DNA from 2 places in the Candidatus Paralachnospira sp. LCP21S3_A2 genome. Region 1 is predicted to be linked to the other one. Evidence: riboswitches for the same ligand, from Rfam matches in the RefSeq annotation. Region 1 holds a riboswitch; the other holds the start of a gene.

Region 1 (7,692 bases):
AAGGAAGGCTTCCATGGTCTTTGCGGACTTGAAGGCAATGTAGGTTCCCAGTGCGGTGCTGATGATCATCAGAACCGGAAGAACAAAGTTCAGGAATACCCTGGGCTTGAAGCCGGGATAGGGCTGCATCTCCGTCAGCTCTCGGCCGGTCAGAGGCTCTGCGCCGTCTGCCAGTACCTTTCCCTCTTCCATGGCACGCTTCTCGGCCTTCTTCATGGGACCGAAATCCTTGACGATTCCAGACGCAATGAGACCAACGAACAGAACCGCGATGATGGCATAGAAGTTAAAGGGGATTGCCTTGATAAACAGCGATGCGCCGTCCGCCTCGGTGGCGATGCAGCCAACGCCTACCGCCAGACCGCTTAAATAAGCAGCCCAGCCGGTGATGGGAACCAGCACGCTTACCGGTGCGGAGGTGGAGTCGGCGATGTACGCCAGCTTCTCTCTGGAGATCCGCGCCTTGTCGGTGATGCTTCTCATGGTACAGCCGACAAACAGGGGGCTGAAGGAATCGCTGAAGTATACGAACATGCCCAGCACCCATGCCATGAGCTGTGCGCCCTTCCGGCTTAGCTTCTTGTCATTGACCCACTGGGAAAAGCCCTGGATCGCACCGGTTTTCTGGAAATATGCAACCAGAATGCCGATGAAAATGTTCAGCAGCATAACCCAGGAAAAGCTTGTGGTTCCCAGGCTTTCTTTCAATAAGGTGGGGAATCCGAACAGTCCCTGTCCTGCCAGCAGCGTTCCGGTCAGGCAGGCAACACCGAGGGAGACGATGGTATTCTTTGTGGCAAAGGACAGCACGATTGCCAGGATCGGGGGAATGATGGATATAAATCCCATGTTTACTAACTCTTTCATACTCTCTCCTTCTTCAGGTTATTAAAATTTAACGTCTTCTTTTGCGATGAAGTTTTCGGACCGTGTTACCGTTGCGGGCGGTGCGGGATCCAGCTTCTGATCCGCGATTCCGAGAATATCCTCCGGACGGATCCATGCACGGTTCTGAAGTGCACTGGTCTCCTCATGAGTCAGATAGCCCTTGTACGTTGTCAGGCTTCTTCTTAAGAAACCGTCTCTTCTGCATGCTTCCGCCACGCCGTTGTTCATGATGCTGCGGAAATGAGGAAGCACCGATGCCGCATAAGCCACGGAGGTGGAGTTTGCGATGGCGCCGGGAATGTTGCTTACACAGTAATGAACCACGCCCTCTTCAATGTATCGGGGATCCTCATGAGTTGTCTCATGGAAGGTCTCGATCACGCCGACATCGTTGCTGATATCAACGATAACAGAGCCCTTTGCCATGCTGCGGACCATTTCCCGGTCGATGAGATGATCGGTACGGTTCTTCGGCCACTTTACACAGTTGAGCACCATGTCAGTCTCCGGCAGCAGCTTGGCAATATTCTCCTTGGTGGAGATCATAGTGTTGACACGCTCCTGATACTGACGGCTCAGGGTTCTCAGCGTACCAATGTTGATATCCATCACGGTCACCCATGCGCCCAGTGCATACAGCACAGACAGAGCAGCCTGTCCAACCACGCCGCCGCCAAGGATCAGCACCTTCATGCCGGGTGCTCCGCCGAGACCGCTCACGAATTTACCCTTGCCTCCGTTGATGGAAAGCATGGATTCCAGACCCATGAGTGCGCCCTGCTTTCCGGCTGCCTCGCAGTTAGGGGAGCCGTAGCGGTGGGAATCCTCTGCAGTAAACGCGATCACCTTCTTGTCCAGAAGTGCCTGAACCTCCTCGGGATGAGCCGCCGGATGAATACAGGTGAACACGATCTGATTTTCCCGGAGCATATCAAACTCACAGGGCTCAAACTCCTTAACCTTTGCGAGAAGATCACTTCTCTTATACATTTCCTCGGCAGTATCCACAAGCTCTGCGCCCATGGCTACATACTCCTCGTCCTCGAATCCGGCCTTTTCGCCGGCGCCCTTCTGGACAAGCACCTGATGGCCGTCTGCAACAACCGAAGCAACCTCAGAGGGGGTTGCAATCACGCGGTATTCGCCGTTTTTAATGTCCTTCAGTACACCAAATACCATTTCTTTTTCCTCCTGAATAAAATAAAAACGGACCCTGCGCGCAGGATCCTTCATTTACGGCCGCAAAGCCTTTGCTCCGCCGCCACAAGCTCGTTTTTATCCTTCGCCGCGCATATACAGCACTCTTTTACCGACTGGCTGTTCTGTTTCGGTAAAAACAGTCCTGCACTTCTTCAATGCAGGCCCAAGCAGGCTCGCTGCTTTCGGCGGATCACCCTTTTGCCTTCGCTACTCATGTCCTCCGCGCCTCTGAATATGCCTTATTTATTCTACTCTAGCTGTTCTGGATTGTCAACTGTTGTTTCGCGGGCGGCGCGGATAATCCATGCTGGCCGGATCTGGCATATTGACTGCGAAGGGGACGTCCCGAACCCCGGCACTAATATTACCTGTTTAATATCGCATTTCTTCGCGGCTCCACCCAGGCCAGCCAGAGGCAACTTTGGATTGTGCCGATTGGCTGGCCTGGGTGGAGCCGCATAAAGTACAAATATTGATCAGGATTGGGGACGTTCCCGCAGCAGCACCAGACTGAACCAGACTACCACATTCCCGCCCTCAATAAATTCGATCCCGCACTGCTCCGCCATGTTTGTTACCAGGATTCCGTAGCTTTCCACACAGGGAAACATTTTATCCGGATGACGGCAGGGGGCATCCGGATAGGCGCACTTCTTACAGATGGCACAGGACTCTGTCGAAAGCGTCAGAGTCTCAAAGCCTGCCGCCTCAAACTGATCCCGGACGGTTCTGGTGATTTCTTCATGATCGGCCCGATAAGTAAGGGTCTGTTCCAGATTTCCGATGTCCGGAACCTCGCACATGGTTGTAAACAGGAACACATCGGTATATTCCATGCACCGGGCATGGCACTCCTCCACGGTTCCCACCGCCGGCGGGCAGGCCCAGGTCGTCCCGTATCTGGGACACTCGGTTTCACATACATAGCGGACCCGGTCGGAAAATACAATCTGCTCCGGCTTTAAAAATTCATATTGTACGATCGGCAGCCCAGCCAGCTGCTCCTCGATTTCTGCTTTTTTCTCTGCGCTTATCATACTGTACCTTTTCTGTCCGGCTCTACCGGATCACAACCTGTTTTGCTTCTTTTCTCGGCGCAGTCCGGAAATAGCGGACCGCCGGATAACCAATAAGCATACAGATGGAAAGATCCCGATCTCCCAGTTCCAGCCATTCCCGCAGTACCGGAGACCGGTTGATGATCCTGGTTAAATAACCGCTGTACAACACGCCGCAGCCCTCACAGACTGCCATTATCTCCATGTTTGCCGCCGCCAGTCCGGCGTCCAGCTCCGATTGTCCCTGGATTGCCAGCAGCACTGGCGCACCAAAAAACAGAGAATCCTTTCCGTCCGCCGCGTGCGCTTTCGAAAATTCCAAAAACCGTGCAGCCATGGCAGGCGCCTCTTTTTCAAACAGCGGAATCACACCGGGAAGCTCCTCCCACAGTGTTTCCTTTAATTCATCAAGCTCCTTCTGCACCCAGATCAACCGGTTATCCTGGCGGTTCGCCGCCGTTGCCGTATACCGGCCGGTCTCCAAAATCCGGTCTCTCGCCTCGTCCGAAACCATGGTTTTCTGAAACTGCCGGATACTTCTCCGGAATTTCACCGCATGAAGAAACTGCCCCGGTTCCACCGTAAAGGTCTCCGGATCATATTCTTCCGTTTCCCCCATGGCACAGCCGGAAAGACTGACCGCATTCTTCGGACAGACTGCCACACAGTGACCGCAGAGAATGCACCGTTCTCCCGCAGTCACAGTACCTCCCTCCAGCTTCAGATTTGCCATAAGACAGTCTTTTACACATGCGCCACAGCCGATGCAGCGGCTCAGATCGATCGTTATCATGATTTACTCCTCTCCGCTTCCATCTCTTCGATGTACGCCGCGATGCTCTTCATATGCTCCTCCATACAGGCTCTTGCCTCCTCCGGCTGATGGGATACAATGGCGGCTACCAGACGGCGGTGCTGTTCATCCACATCGGCACTGGAATTTTTCTTTTTCATGATATGGGCGCGGATTCCGGTGATCATATTTTCAATGAGCTGGTTGGAAGCACTGATGACACTGAAAATCATAGGATTTCCGGCGATCTGGCCGATCCGGATATGAAGATCTCGGTCCAGATTGGCGCGCATTTTCTCGTCATCGGACGCATCCAGCTTCGCCAGGATCAGCTGAAGCTCTGCCGCCTCTACCTCACTGCAGTTTTCCGCAGCCAGACAGGCCGTCTCCCGCTCCAGGGCGGCACGCAGCTGCTGGGTCTGGCGGGCGCTGCTGTTTTTCAGACGGAACAAGGTAGAGAGTGGGCGGATCAGACAGTTGTCCAGATCCTCGGAAATATAATTGGCGCCGCCCCGTACCGAGGTGACAACTCCCATAAATTCCAGTGAGCGGAGTGCCTCCCGCACCAGCGGTCTCGATACACCGAGAAGCTGGGCCATGGTACGCTCCGACGGAAGCGCATCTCCCTTTTTCAGTGTCCCGTTCCGGATCTTTTCAATGATCTGATCCAGGATCTCATCAACGGCCCGTTCACCTGTTATTTTACTGAACATCTCAAGCTCCATCCTGCTTCTCCGTTTTCCCTGATTTTTCTTCCTGTGCATATCTGCAGATATCGGCAAGACAGCACCGCTCACAGTGAGGTGTTGTCCGCGCCGTACAGACTTCTCTTCCGTGGTTCACCAGCCGGTGGCAGAAATCGCTGCCCTTTTCCGGCGGAATGATCTTCCACAATGCCATTTCTACTTTTTTAGGATCCTTGATCCCGTCCACCAGGCCGATGCGGTTACAGAGACGGATACAGTGGGTATCGGTGACGATGGCCGGCTTTCCGAACACATCACCCATGATCAGATTTGCACTCTTTCTCCCCACCCCGGGCAGCTTTAAGAGGGCCTCAAAATCCTCCGGCACCTTTCCGCCATAGTCCTCCTTCAGCATCCGCATGCAGGCACTGATATCCCGCGCCTTGCTCTTTCCCAGCCCGCAGGGACGGACGATTCTTTCAATCTCCTCCGGAGACGCTGCCGCCAGGGCATCCACGTCGGGAAACTTCTTATATAAGTCTTCCACTACCACATTGACCCGCGCATCGGTACACTGCGCTGCCAGCCGGACGCTTACCAGAAGCTTCCAGGCTTCGTTATAGTCCAGCGTACAGTCTGCATCGGGATATTCCTTTTCCAGCCGCCTGATCACCTCAATGGCAAGTTCCTGTTTCGTCATGGCTTTGTCTCCTTTGTAAAATGTCAGGGTGCCGATCCGTTATGGCCCCATATCAAACGGGAAGTACAGACCGAAGAGGTAATCTATCCGGATCTGCGCTTCCCGCTTTCTTACGATTTCTGCCTTCTTTTGAAGGTTTATTTAACCGCCTTCAGACGTGTCAGTGCTCTGCGCAGTGCCATTTCGGCTCTGGCAATATCCACATTCTCAGCATGTCCCTGAATCCGGCTCTCGGCACGCTCTTTTGCAGCCTCTGCCCGGTTCACATCAATCTCGTCGGGCCACTCCGCGGCCTCGGCAAGCACGGTTACTTTATCCTTCATAATCTCTGCAAATCCGCCGTGGAGCGCCGCTTTTTTCGTCTCGCCGCCGCCAAGATGGATCGTCAGAACTCCGGGGTAGAGGATACAGGTGGTGGGAACATGCTCCTTATAGATGCCGAGCTGTCCCTCCTTGGTATTCATCTCCACCATCACAGCCTTTTCCCGACAGAATACTCTGTCCGGAGTGATCACTTCCAGATCAAATACTTTTTCTTCCGCCACCTGAACACCCCCTTATTTTACGCGGGCCAGTACATCGTCGATATTTCCCGCATTAAGGAAGTAGCTCTCCGGAATATCATCGTATTTGCCTTCGATGATCTCCTTGAAGCCCTGAATGGTTTCCGATACCGGTACATACCGTCCCTCCAGTCCGGTGAACTGGCCGGCCACGAAGAAGGGCTGGGACAGGAATCTCTGTACCTTTCTTGCTCTCGATACGACCAGCTTCTCCTCCTCGGAAAGCTCATCCATACCAAGGATTGCAATGATATCCTGTAATTCCTTATACTTCTGAAGGATCTCCTGAACACTTCTTGCCACCTTGTAATGCTCCTCGCCGACGATCCGAGGATCCAGAATTCTGGAGGTGGATTCCAGAGGATCCACAGCCGGATAAATACCCAGCTCCACGATGGAACGGGAAAGCACGGTAGTCGCATCCAGATGAGCGAAGGTTGTTGCAGGCGCAGGGTCAGTCAGGTCATCGGCAGGCACATAAACCGCCTGTACCGAAGTAATGGATCCGTTCTTTGTGGATGTGATACGCTCCTGGAGCGCACCCATCTCCGTCTGAAGGGTGGGCTGATAGCCTACCGCGGAGGGCATACGTCCTAACAGTGCGGATACCTCAGAACCAGCCTGGGTAAAACGGAAGATATTGTCGATGAAAAGCAGCACATCCTTGCCGCCCTTATCACGGAAATACTCCGCCATGGTAAGGCCCGTCAGGCCGACTCTCATTCTCGCTCCCGGCGGCTCATTCATCTGTCCGAATACCATGGTGGTCTTATTGATAACACCGGATTCCGTCATTTCATGGTACAGATCGTTACCCTCACGGGTACGCTCACCTACACCGGTGAAAACAGAATAACCGCCGTGCTCTGTGGCAATGTTTCGGATCAGCTCCTGGATCAGTACGGTCTTTCCTACTCCGGCACCGCCGAAGAGACCGATCTTTCCACCCTTCTGATAAGGGCAGAGCAGATCAACGACCTTGATTCCAGTTTCGAGCATTTCCGTATTGGTAGCCTGCTCCTCAAAGGAGGGTGCCTTCCGGTGGATCGGAAGATGTTCCTCAGTCTTGGGAGCTTCTTTATTATCAATGGGCTCACCCAGGACATTGAAAATCCTGCCCAGGGTATTCTCCCCAACGGGAACGGTGATGGGAGCGCCGGTTGCGACTGCCTCCATGCCGCGGACAAGTCCGTCCGTGGGGCCCATGGCGATACATCTTACGGTGTCGTCACCCAGGTGCTGGGAAACCTCCACAACCAGGTCGGTTCCGTCGTTTCTGTGAACGCGGACAGCCTCGTTGATCTCGGGGAGCTTTCCTTCACTGAACTTGATGTCCAGAACGGCACTGATGATCTGGGTGATTCTGCCGATATTGGTCTCTGCCATTCTTTGCTCACTCCTTTATAATTTTTTCCTTGCGCCTTTGTTAATCCAGCGCATCTGCACCTGCAATGATCTCCGTCAGCTCCTGGGTAATGGAAGACTGTCTTGCACGGTTGTACTGGAGGGAAAGCTTGTCGATCATCTCCTCCGCATTGCTGGTCGCAGAATCCATGGCCTGCATTCTGGCTCCGTTTTCGCTGGCGATTGATTCCAGCATACCGCCATAAATCAGGTTGTATACATAGCCGGGGATCAGGGCATCCAGAACCTCGTCCTCATCTCCGTCAAAATTCATCGGGCAGTCTCCGTCGGCCTTTGTCTGGCCGGACTGGATCTCCTCATCCGAAAGCTCTATGGGAAGAAGCTTGATCAGCTTCGGTTCATGGCTCACCGTATTTTTAAAGGAGGTGTAGGCAAGATA
Region 2 (7,692 bases), on a different contig from region 1:
AATATCATCGGCGCCCGCTGCCTGTGCCAGAGAATTCTGGTTATCCACCGGATTCAGCAGCTTATAATCCCAGAGGCTTTCAAAATCAGAGGAAACCATGAAACCGATGGGCAGGGAATACCTGTTTTCATAGAGCGTTACCTCTCCGTCAGTCATCTTTTCCGTGTAAAGCCCGCTGGCAAGAGGCGTGGTGGACAAGGTGTATTTTACACCAAGGATCGCAGAGGTCAGCGGAGTAGCACCGGAAAAACTGTAGGCATTGGTATTTCCCTCCAGTCCCAGAGCCTTATACAGATCACTTAAATGCGCATTGGCGGTGGAGGAAAAGAGGGAAGCAGACCGGTAACCGGCCAGTGCAGCGTCGTTCTTTGTTTTTCGGCTGACCTTTTCCATTCGGAACAAGGAAGCATCTTCTTTGTCGATTGCTTCAGAGAGCCGGCGGAAGGAATCCTGATTTTCCAGGTAAGCAGTACGGTTTACTGTTGAAACACTGGTGACAGCCGTATCCATGCTGGCTTCCACAGCTACCAGGGTAAAGGCAAGGATCGCCAGGGTGGGGGCCCAGGCTTTTCGGTTTTTATGATAATACAGAAGCAGGGCGTAAAGACCAACGAGAGCCAGAGTCACATAATAGACCTTGAAGTCAAAGGTATCCACCGTGATGATGGCTTCACAGAGGAAAATAAAGATCACAACGCCCCAGAAGCTTCCCGTAAGCTGTGCCGCAGTGTTGGCGCGGATATGCCGGTATCCCTCATAACACATGGTAAGCAGAAGAATGATATAAAGGAATGACTGGCGGGCCGGAAGACTGTTGGGAAAATGGAATCCATGCCAGATAAAGTTCGGAATGTTCAGGGAAAATCCGAGAAGCATAACGAACAGCAGGATCCCCTTCACGATCTTTTCCCGTTTGGGGATTTCCCTGTTCATCATATAGAGCGGAAACAGCAGAAGAACTGCCACGCCGCAGTAGATGTTGGGCCAGTGATCCAGCCCGGTCTCTGTTTCCACATTGACAAAGTGACGCGCCAGCATTTCAAAACAGGAGAAATAGGAAGTAAGCGTCTTGGGGATACTTACGTCGCCGGAGGCTGTCAGCTTCAGGGCGAACAGAACCGGAATCAGCAGGAATGCGGCGAGACCGCCGGATAACAGCGAATAGATGGCAAAGTTAACACATTTCTTAAAGAAACCGCTGTGATCCCGCTCCATGACCATCAGTGCGATAAAATAAATCACCATGAAAATACACATCATAATGGAAATGTAATAGTTGGTGATAATGGAAAGAGCCAGGGACAGGCAGTAAAGCAGACATTTATCTTCCTTGACAAGCTGTTCCAGACCCAGCATGACGATGGGAGCCAGGATCAGGCAGTCCAGCCACATGATATTCCAGCTGTAAGCTGCCATATAGGCAGACAGGGCATAAAAGATGGCAAAGAACGCGATCCCGAGATCTCTTGTCTTGAAGCGTCGGCTCAAATACCAGGAAAATGCCAGTCCGGAAAGGCCGATCTTTATGACGATCAGGTAAGTCATAAACTCGATCAGCAGGCTCTGGGGAACCAGAAATACCAGCCAGTTTACCGGACTTGCCAGATAGTAGGCATAGAGCGGAGCAAAGTTGGACCCCATTCCGATGTTCCAGGAATAGAGCAGGGAGCCTCCATGCTTCAGCTTCTCCATGAATTCATTCATGAACGGTGCATACTGGTGGTACATATCCGTCCGGAGAAAGCTGTTGTCGCCGAAGGGAAAGATCCCCCGCTGGACAAAGATCCCGATCATAATAAGGACCGGGATAAAAAAGGAAAGGAGAAAGGGAGCTTTCTCCAGGAGTGTTGTTTTTTTACGGGTGCGAAGCTGTTTCATAAAAAATCATTTCCCTTTCTTTTCGGACTCGTGCAGATCAAGATTGGTCTGTTTTACAATGTAGATGGGACGATCCTTGGCTTCCATGTAAATATGGGCGATGTATTCGCCGAGGATTCCAATGGAAAGCTCAATAATTCCGCCGAGGAACAGAACGGCACATAAGGTCGTGACATAGCCCGGAACATCAATTCCAAAGATCAGTGTCTGGATCAATGTGATCAGAATATAGATAAATGCCACGATGGAGATCACGAAACCGACGCCAGAAACCAGGCGCAGCGGAGCGATGGAAAAGGAGGTGATTCCGTCTATGGCGTATTTGAACAGTCCGCGGAAGCTCCATTTGGTGGTGCCCATGGTCCGTTCCACATTTTCGTAGGGATACCACTTCGTATCGAAGCCGACCCAGGCGAAGATCCCCTTGGAAAACCGTTCCACTTCCGAAAGCTTTAAAATGGAATCGACCATCTGGCGTGTCATGATCCGGAAATCTACCGCAGCCTGCGGCATTTTTACATCGGTCATGTGGTTGCTCAGCCTGTAAAACAGGTTGGAAAAGGCACTTCGGATTTTTGATTCCCCGGCGCGGGTGGTACGTCTTGCGGCAGCACAGTCATACCCCTCTTCGATCCCCTTCATCATTTCCGGGATCATTGCAGGCGGGTGCTGGAGATCAGCATCCATGACAATGACCAGATCGCCGGTGGTATGAGAAAGCCCGGCATACATGGCTGCTTCTTTTCCAAAGTTTCTGGAAAAGGAAATATAACGGACGTTGTCATGGGCGGCCGCCAGCTCTTTCATCTTAGTGAGCGTGGAATCGCGGCTTCCATCATCAACCAATATATAAGTAAACGAATAGCCTGCCATGGCGGAAACGATGCCGTCCGTCACCTGGTAAAAGGTTTCAAGTACTTCTTCCTCGTTATAGCAGGGCACAACAATATCAACGGTTTTCATATAAAGGCCTCATTCTTAAACAGATTCTTCCGCCGGGACCGGCGGCTTTTGTACCATCAGTTTCTGAACCGACACTAACCTCTATTGTAGTATACCCATCTCTAAAAGTAAATGAAGAAAAATTGAAAATTTTATGTATAAAAAACGGAAGAAACGAATACACATAATATTAGCCTGAATGAGCGGATATCTTTGTTCTGCAGGAACGTGGAACAGATATTCCTGAGCAGTCAGAAAGACGAAGCAGTGTGAAAGGAGAAATACGAATGTCAGAGAAAATTATGGAAAACAACAAGGTTACGGTGATCGGAGAGATCATTTCCGGTTTTACGTTCAGTCATGAGGTTTTTGGGGAGGGATTTTACCTGACAGAAATCTCCATCAGCCGTCTCAGTGAGCAGGTCGATGTGATCCCGCTTTTAATATCTGAGCGGCTTCTGGATGTGACCGGTGATTATACCGGGATGCTGGTGGAGGCTTCCGGGCAGTTCCGGTCCTATAACCGCCATGAAGGAACAAAAAACCGCCTGATCCTGTCGGTGTTTGTGCGGGAGATCGCATTTCTGGAGGAATTTCATGACTGTACGAAAACCAATCAGATCTTCCTGGACGGATACATATGCAAGGCTCCGGTCTATCGGAAGACACCGCTGGGAAGGGAGATTGCCGATCTTTTGGTGGCGGTGAACCGGCCCTACGGAAAATCGGATTACATTCCATGCATCGCCTGGGGCAGAAATGCCCGTTATGCGTCCGGCTTTGAAGTCGGCAGCAGGATCTGTGTCTGGGGCAGGGTCCAGAGCCGTGAATACGTAAAGCGGATCGGGGAAAATGAGAGTGAAAAACGGACTGCTTATGAGGTGTCGGTCAGCAAACTGGAATGGGTTGAATAGCAAAGGAAAATACGGGGGGAATAGAGTTGCATTCTAAGAAGAACGGTGGTAAAATGTAGGGAAATATGACAGTACGACCTGGAGGAAAGTATGAAAAAAGGAATGATTCAGGTGCTTTGCGGAGAAGGAAGCGGAAAAAGTGCCTGTGCCATAGGCCTGGCTGTAAAAGCTGCGGGGAGGAACCAGAATATTGTGATCATTCAGTTCCTGAAGGGCCGAAGCGAAGAAAATGAGATAAGCAGACGGCTGGAGCCGGAGATCAAGGTGTTTTCTTTTGAAAAACTGGATCGTCCTTATGCAGAGCTGTCCAAGGAGGAACAATCCGAGGAGGCAGCCAATATGCGGAACGGTGTGAATTTCGCAAAAAAGGTGCTTTCTACAAGAGATTGTGATGTCCTGATCCTGGATGAGATCCTGGGCCTGGTGGATCATGGGATCATCGAAAGCGAGGATATTGCAAAGCTTCTGGAGGCACGGGATGAGGATGTAGATATTATTATGACAGGAATCGTATTCCCGGAGGAATTGTATCCATTAGTGGACCGGGTCACAAGAATTGACTCCGTGGATATGAAAGAAGGATAGATTTTTCAGATCCCCGGTTGACAAGGCCGGTTAATGATGTTATGATGACCAAAGTAACAAATTGAATAACTAAATGTAGAGGTTGCGTTTTTTATCAGTAGAACGGCGGACATGTCAGGCATGAAAGAAACCGGAGGAAAGGAAAAAACGCCGAAGGAACCGATAACCTGAATAGAAGTTCCTGGGCATATGGTGAAGAACTATATGACTGTCATCCGACGGATGGAGCGCTACTTAAAAGTTTCCGGCATATATGTTTATGCTGCTGTTGAAATTGAAAGGGCTGACCATTCGGTCAGCTCTATTTTGTTATAGGAAATGATACCAGAGGCAAACGCTGGAACATTTGACGCGGGTCGTGAGGATCGCGGGAGCACATCGTGCGGAGCAATCCGGTATCAGAATCCATTGATATAACAGGAACGCTCCGCGGGGATCGCACTGCAGCGGAACAAAAGATCTGACACAGCAGGCGCTCAAGAAAATGAAAAATAAGGAGGAAAAGGAAATGGCAGTATTTAAAGGTGCAGGCGTAGCAATTGTAACACCCTTTTTTGCGGATGGAAGCGTAAATTATGACAAGCTGACAGAAATCCTGGAGGAGCAGGTGGCGGCAGGAACGGATGCAGTCATCATCTGCGGAACCACAGGCGAGGCTTCCACGCTGAGCCATGAAGAGCATCTGGATGTGATCGGTCACGCGGTCAAGGTTGTAAACAAGAGAATTCCGGTCATTGCAGGAACCGGTTCCAACAGTACCGAAACTGCGGTCTATCTGTCCGTTGAGGCAGAAAAGCTTGGCGCAGACGCGCTGCTTCAGGTAACTCCTTACTATAACAAGGCAACGCAGAAAGGTCTGATTAATCATTTCACTGCTGTTGCAGAGGCAGTGAACCTGCCGATCATTCTTTATAACGTACCCGGTCGTACCGGCTGTAATATCCAGCCGGAAACAGCCGTATATCTGGCAAAGAATGTTCCCAACATCATAGGAATTAAGGAGGCCAGCGGAAACATTTCCCAGATCGCGAAGCTGGCACAGCTGGCAGACGGATGTATGGACATCTACTCCGGAAATGATGATCAGGTGGTACCGATCCTGGCGCTGGGAGGAATCGGCGTGATCTCTGTATTATCCAATGTGGCACCGAAGGAAACCCATGATATGGTTATGAGCTTCCTGGATGGAAATGTGGCAGAAAGCCGCCAGATTCAGCTTCGGGCGCTTCCGCTGATCGATGCGCTGTTTTGCGAAGTAAATCCGATCCCGGTAAAAACTGCCATGAATTTGCTTGGTAAGGGCTGCGGACCGCTTCGTGGACCGTTATCTCCCATGGAGCCGGCACATGAAGAAGTATTAAAGAAAGCAATGGTTGATTTTGGATTGACACTGGCATAAATACAGCGTATAGAAAAAGAGGGAAAAAAGATGGTAAAAGCGATTATGCATGGCTGCAACGGTCATATGGGCCAGGTGATCACCGGGCTGGCAGCTGCAGATGAAGGAATCGAGATTGTGGCGGGAATTGATCTTTCCGACCATATCCAGAATACATATCCGGTATTTAAGTCACTGGATGAGTGTACAGTTTCTGCCGATGTGATCATTGATTTCTGTTCGGCAAAAGCAATCGACGGATTATTATCCTACAGCGTGAGAACAAAGACACCGGTTGTGATTTGTACCACAGGACTTTCTGAGGAGCAATTAGAACAGGTGAAAGAGGCGTCTGCATCTGTGGCAGTTCTGAAATCTGCCAATATGTCTCTGGGAATCAATATGCTTCTGAAGCTTTTGAAGGAAGCGGCGCAGACACTGGCACCGGCCGGCTTTGACATTGAGATCGTGGAGAAGCATCACAATCAGAAGCTGGATGCTCCAAGTGGTACTGCATTAGCACTGGCTGATTCCATCAATGAAGCGATGGATCATCGATATACCTACAAATATGATCGTTCTCAGGAGCGGGCAAAGCGTTCCGAAAACGAAATTGGAATCAGTGCAGTACGGGGCGGAAGCATTGTCGGCGAGCATGAAGTGATTTTTGCCGGAGCCGATGAGGTCATTGAGTTCAAGCATACAGCATATTCCAAAGGCATCTTTGCCAAGGGTGCAATTGAAGCTGCGAAGTTCCTTGCAGGAAAACCGGCCGGTTTTTATGACATGAGTGATGTGATCGGGTAGGTGTGAAGGAGAAGCTTCCTTAATAAAATAGTAAATATAATAATGTCATGGCAGGAGCTTTTCAGCAGGTCACCGGAAGGAATGACGATGCGGGAAAGCTCCTTTATTTCTGGAAAAGGCTTGGTTTCCTATCGAAAAATGTCCGGGAAATCGTGATTTCTAGTGTTTTGTTCAATTTTGCGGTTGCGTTATCAATATCGTTATATTATAATTTGCTTTGGTAGTTGGCATGTGGACAGGCGTTGTTTTATGCACAGCCTTTAAAGAAAGGGTGGTTTCATGACAGAGCAGCCTTATGAGACATACAGGGATTCCGATCGGCTGCATGAAGAATGCGGTGTGTTCGGAATCTATGATTTTGACAGAAATAATGTGGCACCAACAATCTACTATGGACTTCTTGCATTACAGCATCGTGGGCAGGAAAGCTGTGGAATCGCTGTCAGCGACACAGAGGGACCGAAAGGCGTGGTCCGGCTTCGTAAAGGAATGGGATTGACCAATGAGGTCTTTACACCGGAGGTCCTGGAGGAATTGCAGTTTGGAGATATCGGCGTAGGCCATGTCAGATATTCGACTGCCGGATCCAGCACAAGAGAAAACGCACAGCCGCTGGTTCTGAATTATATCAAAGGAACCCTTGCACTGGCTCATAACGGCAATCTGGTTAATGCACCGGAGCTTCGGCGGGAGCTGGCCCATGATGGTGCGATTTTTCAGACGACGATCGACTCCGAGGTGATTGCCTATCATATTGCCCGGGCTAGGGTGAAGTCAAAGACCGTCGAGGAAGCAGTCGGAAAGGCCATGAAGAAGATCATCGGAGCCTATTCTCTGGTGCTTATGAGTCCGAGAAAGCTGATCGGAGCCAGAGATCCCTTTGGCTTCAAGCCACTGTGCATCGGAAAACGGGATAATGCTTATATTCTGGCTTCCGAAACCTGTGCTCTTGATACCGTAGGAGCGGAGTTTGTGCGGGATGTAAAACCGGGAGAGATCGTTACAATCACAAAGGGCGAGATTTACTCGGATACCAGTCTCTGTCTGCCGCCTGAAAAAGAAGCAAGATGTATTTTTGAATATATTTATTTTGCAAGACCGGATACGAAGATTGACGGAGTCAGCGTGTATCATGCAAGGCTTGCCGCAGGCCGGTTTCTGGCAAAGGATCATCCGGTCGAGGCAGAT

The links. Region 1 has a riboswitch for lysine ahead of ACTQ3K_RS07280 (alanine dehydrogenase). Riboswitches for the same ligand answer to the same signal wherever they lie in the genome.
Region 2: another riboswitch for lysine. It lies ahead of dapA (4-hydroxy-tetrahydrodipicolinate synthase); the one in region 1 lies ahead of ACTQ3K_RS07280 (alanine dehydrogenase).

Annotation. Positions count from the first base shown of each region.
Region 1 covers NZ_JBQKGG010000007.1:95,741-103,432, forward strand. Annotated here, with positions in the region: gene ACTQ3K_RS07275 (Na+/H+ antiporter NhaC family protein) at 1-867, opposite strand, end outside; gene ACTQ3K_RS07280 (alanine dehydrogenase) at 889-2,067, opposite strand; lysine riboswitch at 2,177-2,327, opposite strand; gene ACTQ3K_RS07285 (DUF2284 domain-containing protein) at 2,565-3,125, opposite strand; gene ACTQ3K_RS07290 (nitroreductase family protein) at 3,148-3,939, opposite strand; gene ACTQ3K_RS07295 (FadR/GntR family transcriptional regulator) at 3,936-4,664, opposite strand; gene ACTQ3K_RS07300 (endonuclease III domain-containing protein) at 4,654-5,325, opposite strand; gene atpC (ATP synthase F1 subunit epsilon) at 5,463-5,870, opposite strand; gene atpD (F0F1 ATP synthase subunit beta) at 5,883-7,274, opposite strand; gene atpG (ATP synthase F1 subunit gamma) at 7,315-7,692, opposite strand, start outside.
Region 2 covers NZ_JBQKGG010000005.1:65,169-72,860, reverse strand. Annotated here, with positions in the region: gene ACTQ3K_RS06000 (YfhO family protein) at 1-1,878, opposite strand, end outside; gene ACTQ3K_RS05995 (glycosyltransferase family 2 protein) at 1,885-2,841, opposite strand; gene ACTQ3K_RS05990 (single-stranded DNA-binding protein) at 3,108-3,734, shown strand; gene ACTQ3K_RS05985 (cob(I)yrinic acid a,c-diamide adenosyltransferase) at 3,825-4,319, shown strand; lysine riboswitch at 4,388-4,560, shown strand; gene dapA (4-hydroxy-tetrahydrodipicolinate synthase) at 4,828-5,718, shown strand; gene dapB (4-hydroxy-tetrahydrodipicolinate reductase) at 5,749-6,504, shown strand; gene purF (amidophosphoribosyltransferase) at 6,784-7,692, shown strand, end outside.